Regions from separate parts of the Streptomyces mobaraensis genome, predicted to be linked through region 1. Evidence: riboswitches for the same ligand, from Rfam matches in the RefSeq annotation. Region 1 holds a riboswitch; each other region holds the start of a gene.

Region 1 (3,265 bases):
CCTGAGGGGCGTGGCTATCTTCTGCCGTCATATTCAGCAGCCACACGATCGGCAGCGGTCAGCAGCCGGTCGGCAGCAATATGAGAGGTGATCGCATGCTCTCCGGGAAAGGCCGACATCGCCGTCCCCGTCAACTGCCCGCCGTGGTCGTCGCCGCGGGCGTGGCGGGCGCCGGGATCGCCATGCCCCTGCTCGGTGCCACCACCGCCGACGCCGCGGACGCCCCCACCTGGGACCGCGTCGCCCAGTGCGAGAGCGGCGGCCTGTGGAGCGCGGACACGGGCAACGGGTTCTACGGCGGACTGCAGCTCACCCCCGACATGTGGAAGCAGTACGGCGGAACGGAGTTCGCGCCGCGCCCCGACCAGGCCAGCCGCGCCCAGCAGATCGCCGTCGCCCAGCGGATCCTCGACGCCCGCGGCCCGTACGCCTGGCCCGCCTGCGCGGTGAAGTCCGACCTGGCCAAGGACGGCCGGGCGCCCGAGGTCAACCCGGGGATGCCGCACGACGCCGTCGAGGGGTCGTCGCACACGCCGGCTTCCGGAACGTCCGGGAAGACCGATTCCGACCGGTCTCGGGAGACGTCGTCCGACAAGGCCGAGGGCAAGACTGAGGGCAAGGCCGAGGGCAAGACCGACAAGAAGGCCGACAAGAAGGCCGACGAGAAGGCGTCCGGGAAGGCGTCGGACACCTCCGCCGGGAAGGACGCCGGTGACAAGGGCGGGAAGGCCGGCGAGCACGGCACCACCGGCACCACCGGCAACTCCGGTACCACCGACGCCTCCGGCAAGCCGGGACAGCCAAAGAAGCCGTCCGGCGAGGACCGCGACTCGTCCACCGACTCGCCCTCCGGTTCGACCTCCGGCGGCAAGCACCGCAAGCCGGACGGTGATGCCACGGACACCTCGGCCGACAGGCAGAAGGCCGGCCGGGATGGCGGCGCGGACTCCGGAACGTCCGCCACCGGCACGACGGATGAGCACCCGCGCGCCGGCGCGGACGGCGCCGGCACCGGCAAGCACCGCGCGGAGCCGTCCGGTTCCGGCGGTGAGCGCGCGTCGCGCGGCGCGGAGCGCGGGCGCGTGGACGCACCCGACGTGCACGACTACACCGTGCGCCCCGGTGACAACCTGTCAGAGATCGCGGAACAGCACCGGGTCGAGGGCGGCTGGCACCGCGTGTACCAGGACAACAAAAAGGTCGTGGGCAGCGATCCGGACCTCATTCACCCCGGTCAGCAGCTCGAACTGAAGAAGTAGCGGGGGAGTTCGCGTCGAATGTCCGTTCCGGATGAAAGTGAGACATGGGTCTCGTTGACATCGGCGCGGAGACGGCTCGTCAGAAACCCGTGAAACCACCCCCACCTGCGGAAACAGTGGGTTCCCCGGGGTGGGTGGCGCAGGCGGTGGCTGAAAAGGAGGGTTTGAACCCGTCGGCCGTCTGTGCTTACCGTCGTCATCGCTCGCCATCGCGAGCACCACGGTCGTCACGCCGAATCCTGCCGGCGGCCGGGGGAGTCGTCGCGCAAGCGCCGTAGGCAGGAGCGGGGGAACCACGGTAGGTCGCCGGAACGGTTCATCGGTCAACGACCGACGTACCGGGACGGCTTGGGGTGAAGCCTGGTGAGCGCAAGCCACCGGGCCGGGCAACTCACGCCCGAACCCGACAGCTCACCTCGTAGGCGCCGGTGAGGAAACCGAGTCATGTCCAAGGGCAAGCACCGTCGTCCGAACAAGGCCGTCCGCATCGCCACGCTCGCGGGTGTCACCGGCGCCGCAGTCGCCGCCCCGCTGATGATGGCCACGTCCGCCCACGCCGCCTCCGTGCAGACCTGGGACCGCGTGGCCCAGTGCGAGTCCGGCGGCAACTGGTCGATCAACACCGGCAACGGCTACTACGGCGGCCTGCAGTTCTCGCAGTCCTCGTGGGCGGCCATGGGCGGTACCAAGTACGCGCCGCGCGCCGACCTCGCCAGCAAGGGCCAGCAGATCCTGGTCGCCGAGAAGCTGCTCGCCGCCCAGGGCCCCGGCGCCTGGGGCTGCGCCGGCGAGGGCGGCCTGACCCGCGGTGGCGGCTCCCCGTCGGTCGACGACTCCGGCTCCGGCAAGGTCGTCTCCAAGTCGACCTCGGGCCAGCGTGCGACCGGCCAGAGCCACGCCGACCGCAGCGAGCGCAAGGCCGCGCCGAAGCACGCCGCTCCGCAGCGGGAGGCCGAGGAGGCCCCGGCCGCGCCGGCCGCCAAGCCGGCCGCGCCGAAGCACGCCGCGCCGAAGACCGTCAAGATGGGCGACGGGGAGTACCAGGTCAAGGAAGGCGACACTCTCGCCAAGATCGCCGAGGCCAAGAAGGTCAAGGGCGGCTGGGAGAAGCTCTACGACCGCAACAAGGACATCGTGGAGAGCGCCGACCTCATCTTCCCCGGCCAGAAGCTGCACCTCAGCTGAGGCTGAGAGGTCTTCCGGGGGCGTGTGCCGTACACGGCCGGGCCCCCGGCCGAGGCCCTGACGGGGACCCCGTGGCCGGGCGGCGCGTACCGCCGCCCGTACCTGCGGTGTTCCCGGCACAGCACCCGAACCACCGGCCCGGCCCCCCTTCCCGGGCCGCAGCGGGACCGCCCCGCTCTGATGCGATCGATCCCCCCCCCGAGCCGCATCGGAGTGGGGCTTCGCCGTGCTCGGGTGCGGGTCAGGCGTGGATGTGTGTCAGGCGCGGATGTGCGTCAGGCCGGGGCGCGTCCTGTTCCGAGGCGCGGGGGCGCTGTCGGACGCGCCGCACCCTCCCGGGCCGTGAACCGCTCCCGAGCGCGCGCCGTTTTCGCGCGCCCGGCGGCCGACCCGCGCGCCGGCCGTTCCACGCAACCGCCCCGGCCGCCCCGGCCGCGTACGACGCGCCTCCCACCTGCCTCGCCCGTCCCACCCGCCGTCCGGTTCCAGAACCGGTTCCGCACCGGCTCCGCACCGGTTCCCGCACCCGTTCCCCCTTGAGCGAACAGCTCGCCCATTCGCCCTTGATCTCGGCGTTTGTGCCATTTTTCCGGCGGGGTGGCGCTCCGGGGGCAGGTGGACCCTCCGGCGCCCGTTAGGCTCGTGCTGCAGAACGCTGGAGTACCCAGACACACACGAAGGAGACCCTCGTGCCGTCCATCGACGTCGTCGTAGCTCGCGAGATCCTCGACTCGCGAGGCAACCCCACGGTCGAGGTCGAGGTCGGCCTCGACGACGGCTCCACCGGCCGCGCCGCCGTGCCGTCCGGTGCCTCGACCGGT
Region 2 (3,265 bases), 2.6 Mb from region 1:
CGCGGCGGCTCTCGGGAACCGCTTCGGCCCCGCCGTTCACAAACGTCCCCGCATTGGACGGACCTCCGGATCGACCCCGGCGCGGCCTCGCGTAAAAGCGACGGTCCGCGGGCGAGGGACGCTTCTTCAGGATTCGCTCGACTCTATGGCAATCCCGTGCGGATTCCGATGGCCGCCGGAAGACCATGGAAATGATTTGGCCAAGGGGAGCGCAGGGGCCGAGTGGAGAGACCGGGGCCGAGTGGAGAGACCGGGGCCAAGCGGAGAGAGCGGAAAAGCCCCCGCCGTCTCCGGACAACCGAAAGCCCCGCCGTGGACGCGTGGTCCGGGCGGGGCTCTGCGGAAGAAAAGGGGACGGCCGCGGTCAGATGGCGACGCCGTGGGCGCGCAGGTACGCGACCGGGTCGATGTCCGAGCCGTAGGTGGGCGCCGTGCGGGCCTCGAAGTGCAGGTGCGGGCCGGTGACGTTGCCGGTGGAGCCGGAGAGGCCGATCTGCTGGCCGGGGGTGACGGTCTGGCCGACGCTCACGCCGATCGACGAGAGGTGGCCGTACTGGGTGTACGTACCGTCGTTGTGCTTGATGACGATGTTGTTGCCGTAGGCGCCGCCGTTGCCGGCCTCGACGACGGTGCCGGCACCCACGGCGTGGACGCTGGTGCCCTCCTCGGCGTGGAAGTCGACGCCGGTGTGGCTGCCGGAGGACCACAGGCCGCTGGAGGCGTGGTACTGGGTGGAGACGAAGGAGCCGGCGATCGGCATCACGAAGGTGTTGAGGCGCTTGCGCTCCTCCTCGCGAGCCGCGCGCTCCTTCTCGGCACGCTCGGCCTCGGCCTTGCGCTTGGCCTCGTCGGCGCGCTTCTTGACCAGGGCGGCCTGCGCCTTGGCGGCGTCCTCGGCCTTCTGGGTGGCGGCGTCCTGCTCGGCGACGCCGCGCTGCATCTGAGCCTGCTCGTCCACGCTGTCGGCCAGGTGGTCGGAGACGACGACGGCCTGGGTGAGGCCGGTGTCCTGCATGCGGGGCGCCTCCTCCGGGGAGGCGGCGAAGGCCGGAGCGGCGACACCGGCGACGACGCCCGCGGCGCTCAGGGTGGCTATGCCGGCGACGTTGGCGCCGACTCGCACGGCACGGCTCGGACGACGGTGCTTCCCGGTGGCACGGGTGAACGCCATGGTTGCGGCTGTTCCTTTCCTTCCTTCTCGCCTACCGGGTTAGCTGACGGGTTCGGAGCAGGAAGGTCTCCTACGGCTCCCTCCGGAGAGGGACCCGATTCACCCCAGGGAACATGTGGTTCCCCGGCTCCCCTGGCTCGCGCCGTACGGGGACTCGGCGATGGCTGCCCGGGGCCGCGGTTGCGGCTCCGATCCGACGGGCTGCCGCCATGAAGCTAATCGCCGTCAGATTCGAACGGCAAACGGAACCCCGTTTTAGTGACGCACGCCACAGAAGGATGGTGCAACCGCTCCTATAAATCGGGCATAACGGAGGCGCGTGGCCCCCGAAGGGCCCACGCGCCTCTCCGCCCCCGCGCCTGCGCCGGGGCGCACGCGGAGGCTTGAGCTTCCGTCAGGCGGAGACGACCGTCACCTCGCCGATGCCGAGCGTCCGGACGGGCTCGGCGATCTCCGCGGCGTCCCCGACCAGCACGGTGACCAGGCGGTCGGCCGGGAAGGCGTTCACGACGGCCGCGGTGGCCTCCACCGTCCCGGTCTGCGCGAGGCGTTCGTACATCCGGGCCTGGAAGTCGTCCGGGAGGTACTGCTCGACCTGGTCGGCCAGCGTGCCCGCGACGGCCGCCGCCGTCTCGTACTTGAGCGGCGCGACCCCCACCAGGTTCTGCACGGCGACGTCGCGCTCGGCGTCCGTCAGCCCCTCGGCGGCGAGGGTGCGCAGCACCGTCCACAGGTCCGCCAGCGCGGGACCGGTGTTGGGCGTGTCCACGGAGCCGCTGATGGCGAGCATCGCGATGCCGGTGCCGTCGGGGGCGGAGCGCAGCACCTGACCGAACGAGCGGACGCCGTAGGTGTAGCCCTTCTCCTCGCGCAGCACGCGGTCCAGACGGGAGGTCAGGGTGCCGCCGAGGCAGTACGTGCCGAGCACCTGGGCGGGCCAGACGCTGTCGTGCCGGTCGGCGCCGACGCGGCCGATGAGCAACTGCGTCTGGACGGCGCCCGGGCGGTCCACGATGACGACGCGGCCGGTGTCGTCGGCGGAGACGGGCGGGACGGGCCGGGGTTCGGCCGGGGAGCCCGTCCAGGCGCCGAGGGTGTCGGCCAGGGCCTGGTCCAGGTCGACGCCGGTCAGGTCGCCCACGATCACCGCGGTGGCGGTGGCCGGGCGGACGTGCGCCTCGTAGAAGGCCCGTACGGAGGCGGCGTCGATGCGCTCGACCGTCTCCTCGGTGCCCTGCCGGGGCCGGGACATCCGCGAGTCGGCCGGGAAGAGCTCGGCCGAGAGCGCCATGGCGGCCCGGCGGGCCGGGTTGGCGAGCTCGTGCGGGATCTCGTCCAGGCGGTTGCGGACGAGGCGCTCGACCTCGTTGTCGGGGAAGGCCGGGGCGCGCAGGGCGTCGGCGAGCAGACCCAGCGCCTTGGTCAGCCGGGAGGCGGGGACCTCCAGGGAGAGCCGGACGCCGGGGTGGTCCGCGTGGGCGTCCAGGGTGGCGCCGCAGCGCTCCAGTTCGGCCGTGAAGTCCTCGGCGCTGAGCTTGTCCGTGCCCTCGGAGAAGGCGCGGGCCATGATCGTGGCCACGCCGTCCAGGCCGGCCGGCTCGGCCTCCAGCGGCGCGGCGAGGCTGACCTCGACGGCGACGACCTGCTGGCCGGGGCGGTGGCAGCGCAGCACGGTCAGGCCGTTGGGCAGCCGGTCGCGGCCGGGAGCCGGGAAGTTCCACGGGGTGGCCGTGCCCGGCAGGGGCTGCGGGTGGAACTGCATGGTGGGTTCGGCGGTGCCGGTGGCGCCCACGACTGCGGCTTCGCTCACTGGGCCGTCTCCTGTTCCTGTACGTCGGCTTCCTGCACCATGGCGCCCTCGGTGGCGCCGGTCTCGTCGGCGCCCGCGGTCTGGGGTCCGGTCGGCTCGTAGACGAGCACCGCGCGGTTGTCGGGGCGCAGCCGCGCCTGGGCGACGGCCCGCACCTCCTCCGGCGTGACCTCCAGGACCCGCTGGACCGCGGTCAGGGCGAGCTGCGGGTCGCCGAAGAGGACGGCGAAGCGGCAGAGTTCGTCGGCGCGTCCGCTGACCGTGGCCAGCCGGTCCAGCCATTC
Region 3 (3,265 bases), 2.4 Mb from region 1:
GACGGCAAGCCCAGCGTGTCGGCGCAACCCCGGCCGGGGCATCGGGACTCGGCGCCCGGGAAACCCCGGCGCGGCACGAGCCCGGCGCCGTCCCGGGACGCCGCGTCCGCCGACCCGTCCACACCGGAATCGGCCTCCCCGTCGTCCTCGTCGTCCGGGAAGCCCGCCGACCGGGCGGCGCGCTGGCGGCCGCGCCCCGGCACCCGCTGGCAGTGGCAGCTCGACGGGAAGGTCGACACCTCGGTTGACGTCCCCGTCTACGACATCGACGGCTTCGAGAACGACGCGGCGACCGTGGAACGGCTGCACGCCGACGGCCGCAAGGTCGTCTGCTACATCAACGTGGGCGCGTACGAGGACTGGCGGCCCGACGCGAAGAAGTTCCCGGAGGCGGTGCTCGGCGCGGACAACGACGGCTGGAAGGGCGAGAAGTGGCTGGACATCCGGCGGCTGGACGTCCTCGAACCCATCATGGCGGAACGTTTCGACATGTGCCGGAAGAAGGGCTTCGACGCCGTCGAGCCGGACCTGACCGAGGGGTTCCGGAACGAGACGGGCTTCCCCCTCACCGCGGCCCACCAATTGGCGTTCAACCGCCTGATCGCGCGGCTCGCCCATGACCGCGGCATGTCCGTCGGCCTCAAGAACGACCTCGACCAGATCCCGGACCTCGTCGGCGACTTCGACTTCGCGGTGAACGAACAGTGCGCCGAGTTCGGCGAATGCGACAAACTGTCGCCCTTCGTGAAGCGCGGCAAGGCGGTGTTCCACGTCGAATACAAGCTGGATCCGGGGGAGTTCTGCGGCCGGACCAAGGATCTGGGGCTCAGTTCCATGCAGAAGAAACTCGGTCTCAATTCCTGGCGTCGTCCCTGCTGAGAGGGGGTCAAGCCGCCGGAATGAAACCTTCCGGCCGGCGTGAAGAACCTCACAGACGGCCGTTTCGACACCGGATTTCGCGGGTGGATGGTGCAGGATCATGCACCGAACAACCAAGAACCCGTCACAGAGGCGGGCCACCCGGGCGGACGCCGAGTCCTGCCGCCGCTCCGGGTGCGGACCGGATACACGCGGATCGGCAGGAGCGGGAGACCCAGGCACGACGGACCACGATGGCGGTGGTCCTAGGGGTGAAGCCACATGGTGGCCGGGCAACTTTGTCAGCCCGAACCCGACAGGTCATCTTTCGCAGGCGGATGACGAAGGGCTTACTCGGCATGTCTGCGCTGCCTCGCATACCCGCGCTCATCTCCCGGGCCGGAACCGCATCGGCCCTCACCGCCGCCACCGTCGCGGCGTCCGTCCTGCTCCCCGGCATGACCGGGGAAGCCCAGGCGGCCACCCCGGGCTCCAAGGCCGTCAAGGTCGCGGCGTCCAAGAGCGGCTCCCCGTACCAGTGGGGCGCCACCGGCCCCAACCGCTTCGACTGCTCGGGCCTGACGCTCTACTCGTTCAAGAAGGCCGGCAAGAAGCTCCCCCGCGTCGCCGCCGACCAGTACAACGCCACGCGGCACATCTCGCGCGGCTCCCGCTCCGTCGGCGACCTGGTGTTCTTCCACTCCGGCAGCAACGTCTACCACGTGGGCATCTACGCGGGTGGAAACAAGATCTGGCACGCTCCCGGCACCGGCAAGAAGGTCCGCCTGGAGAAGATCTGGTCCAACAGCGTCTGGTACGGCCGCGTCCGCTGACGCCTCACACCTGATGCCCCAACGGGCCGGCGCTTCATCGGCGGCGCCGGCCCGCCACCTTCAGGCCAGAGCCGCCCGGAGGGTCTCCGCCTTCTCCGACGGGTGGTAACCGGAACGCACCCCCGCCGCGAGGACGACGTCCCCCACGGCGTGCGGCGTACGCAGCGGAATCAGCTCCTGGTACGCGGGCGACTCGTACCACTCCCGCGCCCGCTCCAGGTCGGGGAACTCGATCAGCACCAAACTCCCCTCCCAAACCCCCTCCCGCACCTCCAGCTCCCCACCGTGCACCACGAACCGGCCCCCGTAGGGGTCCAGCGTCCCCTGGATCCGCTCGACGTACTCCACGACGTCCCGGTGCGGGGCAGTGCTGTGGAAGTGACCGAGTGCGTAGGCGGGCATCGTCGTCTCCTGACCGTGTGAGTCCGGTGATTCGGTGTGCCCCCACTCTGCCCGCGGACGGCACGGGCCCGCGATGACCCGGCAGGTCATTGCGGTTGCGGGCCCGGCAAATCCGATGCGGATCCGCGCCGGCGGGTGATAGCCATCGGAACATGGACGATCTTGTGACGACCCGGCTCATCCTGCACCGCCTCACCGTCGCCGAGGCGGAGAACATCGCCGCCGAGGACCCGGAGCGGCCACCGCACTGGGTGCCCGGGTATCCGGAGGACGACGACGTGCAGGCCGCGCGGCGGTTCCTGACGGCGGAGCGGGAGGGGCCCGGGCGGCACCCCGGGGCCTACGAGATACGGCGCCGGGAGGACGGGCGCGTGGTCGGCGGGCTGGACTTCCACGGGCCGGCGGACGAGGACGGAGCCGTGACCGTCGGCTACGGGCTGCTGCCCGCCGAGCGCGGCAAGGGGTACGCCTCCGAGGCCCTGCGCGCGGCCCTGGAATCGGCGCGGGCCCGCGGCATCCGCCGGGTGAAGGGCGACGCCGACCACGACAACGTCCCCTCCCACCGCGTCATGACGGCCGCCGGCATGCGGATGGCCGGCGAGGACGAGCGGGTGAAGTACTACGAGACCGACTGGGAGCCGGAGCCTCTTCAGACGGCGTCCACGTAGACCCAGGCGCCGTCCTCCCGGACGAAGCGGCTCAGCTCATGCTGCGCGTCCTCCCGCCCCCGCACCACACAGTGGGCGCGGAACTCCACCGTGCCCTCCTGGTGGAACGCGGTACCGGCCGAGGTCGCCAGGATCTCCAGACCCGTCCAGCGGACCTTCGGGTCGAGGTCGAGGGACGGCGGGCGGGTGCCGGAGTACCAGGTGCGGAGGAGGTACGCGGCGTCGCCCACGGCGAAGGCGCTGTAGCGGGAGCGCATGAGGCGTTCCGCGGTGGGGGCTTGCTTCGCGCCTTCGTGGAAGGCGCCGCAGCAGTCGCCGTAGGCGGCGTCGAGGCCGCAGGGGCAGGGGGTGGTGGGGGTGATGGTGTTTCGGGGCACGTGATGCATTGTGCCCCGGCGGGGAGGGTGCCCCGGTCCCGCCCTTTCACCGTTTCTTCCAGGGCTTCGCCCCGGACCCCGGCATCGCGGCTTCGCCGCGAGGTCCTCAAACGCCGGACGGGCTGGC

Evidence for each region. A riboswitch is a leader RNA that binds a small molecule or an ion and turns the genes downstream of it on or off. The one in region 1 is predicted to bind cyclic di-AMP.
Region 2: it holds a riboswitch for cyclic di-AMP, as region 1 does, so the genes downstream of both, K7I03_RS07850 (M23 family metallopeptidase) here and K7I03_RS19800 (LysM peptidoglycan-binding domain-containing protein) in region 1, are expected to answer to the same signal.
Region 3: it holds a riboswitch for cyclic di-AMP, as region 1 does, so the genes downstream of both, K7I03_RS30815 (C40 family peptidase) here and K7I03_RS19800 (LysM peptidoglycan-binding domain-containing protein) in region 1, are expected to answer to the same signal.

Annotation. Positions count from the first base shown of each region.
Region 1 is NZ_CP083590.1:4,527,274-4,530,538, forward strand. Features, by position in the region: gene K7I03_RS19795 (transglycosylase family protein) at 96-1,259, shown strand; cyclic di-AMP (ydaO/yuaA leader) riboswitch at 1,520-1,699, shown strand; gene K7I03_RS19800 (LysM peptidoglycan-binding domain-containing protein) at 1,704-2,444, shown strand; gene eno (phosphopyruvate hydratase) at 3,134-3,265, shown strand, end outside.
Region 2 is NZ_CP083590.1:1,889,781-1,893,045, forward strand. Features, by position in the region: gene K7I03_RS07850 (M23 family metallopeptidase) at 365-1,171, opposite strand; cyclic di-AMP (ydaO/yuaA leader) riboswitch at 1,186-1,341, opposite strand; gene K7I03_RS07855 (M16 family metallopeptidase) at 1,566-2,933, opposite strand; gene K7I03_RS07860 (M16 family metallopeptidase) at 2,978-3,265, opposite strand, start outside.
Region 3 is NZ_CP083590.1:6,963,005-6,966,269, forward strand. Features, by position in the region: gene K7I03_RS30810 (endo alpha-1,4 polygalactosaminidase) at 1-879, shown strand, start outside; cyclic di-AMP (ydaO/yuaA leader) riboswitch at 1,060-1,210, shown strand; gene K7I03_RS30815 (C40 family peptidase) at 1,218-1,691, shown strand; gene K7I03_RS30820 (DUF1330 domain-containing protein) at 1,752-2,093, opposite strand; gene K7I03_RS30825 (GNAT family N-acetyltransferase) at 2,246-2,761, shown strand; gene K7I03_RS30830 (YchJ family protein) at 2,743-3,147, opposite strand.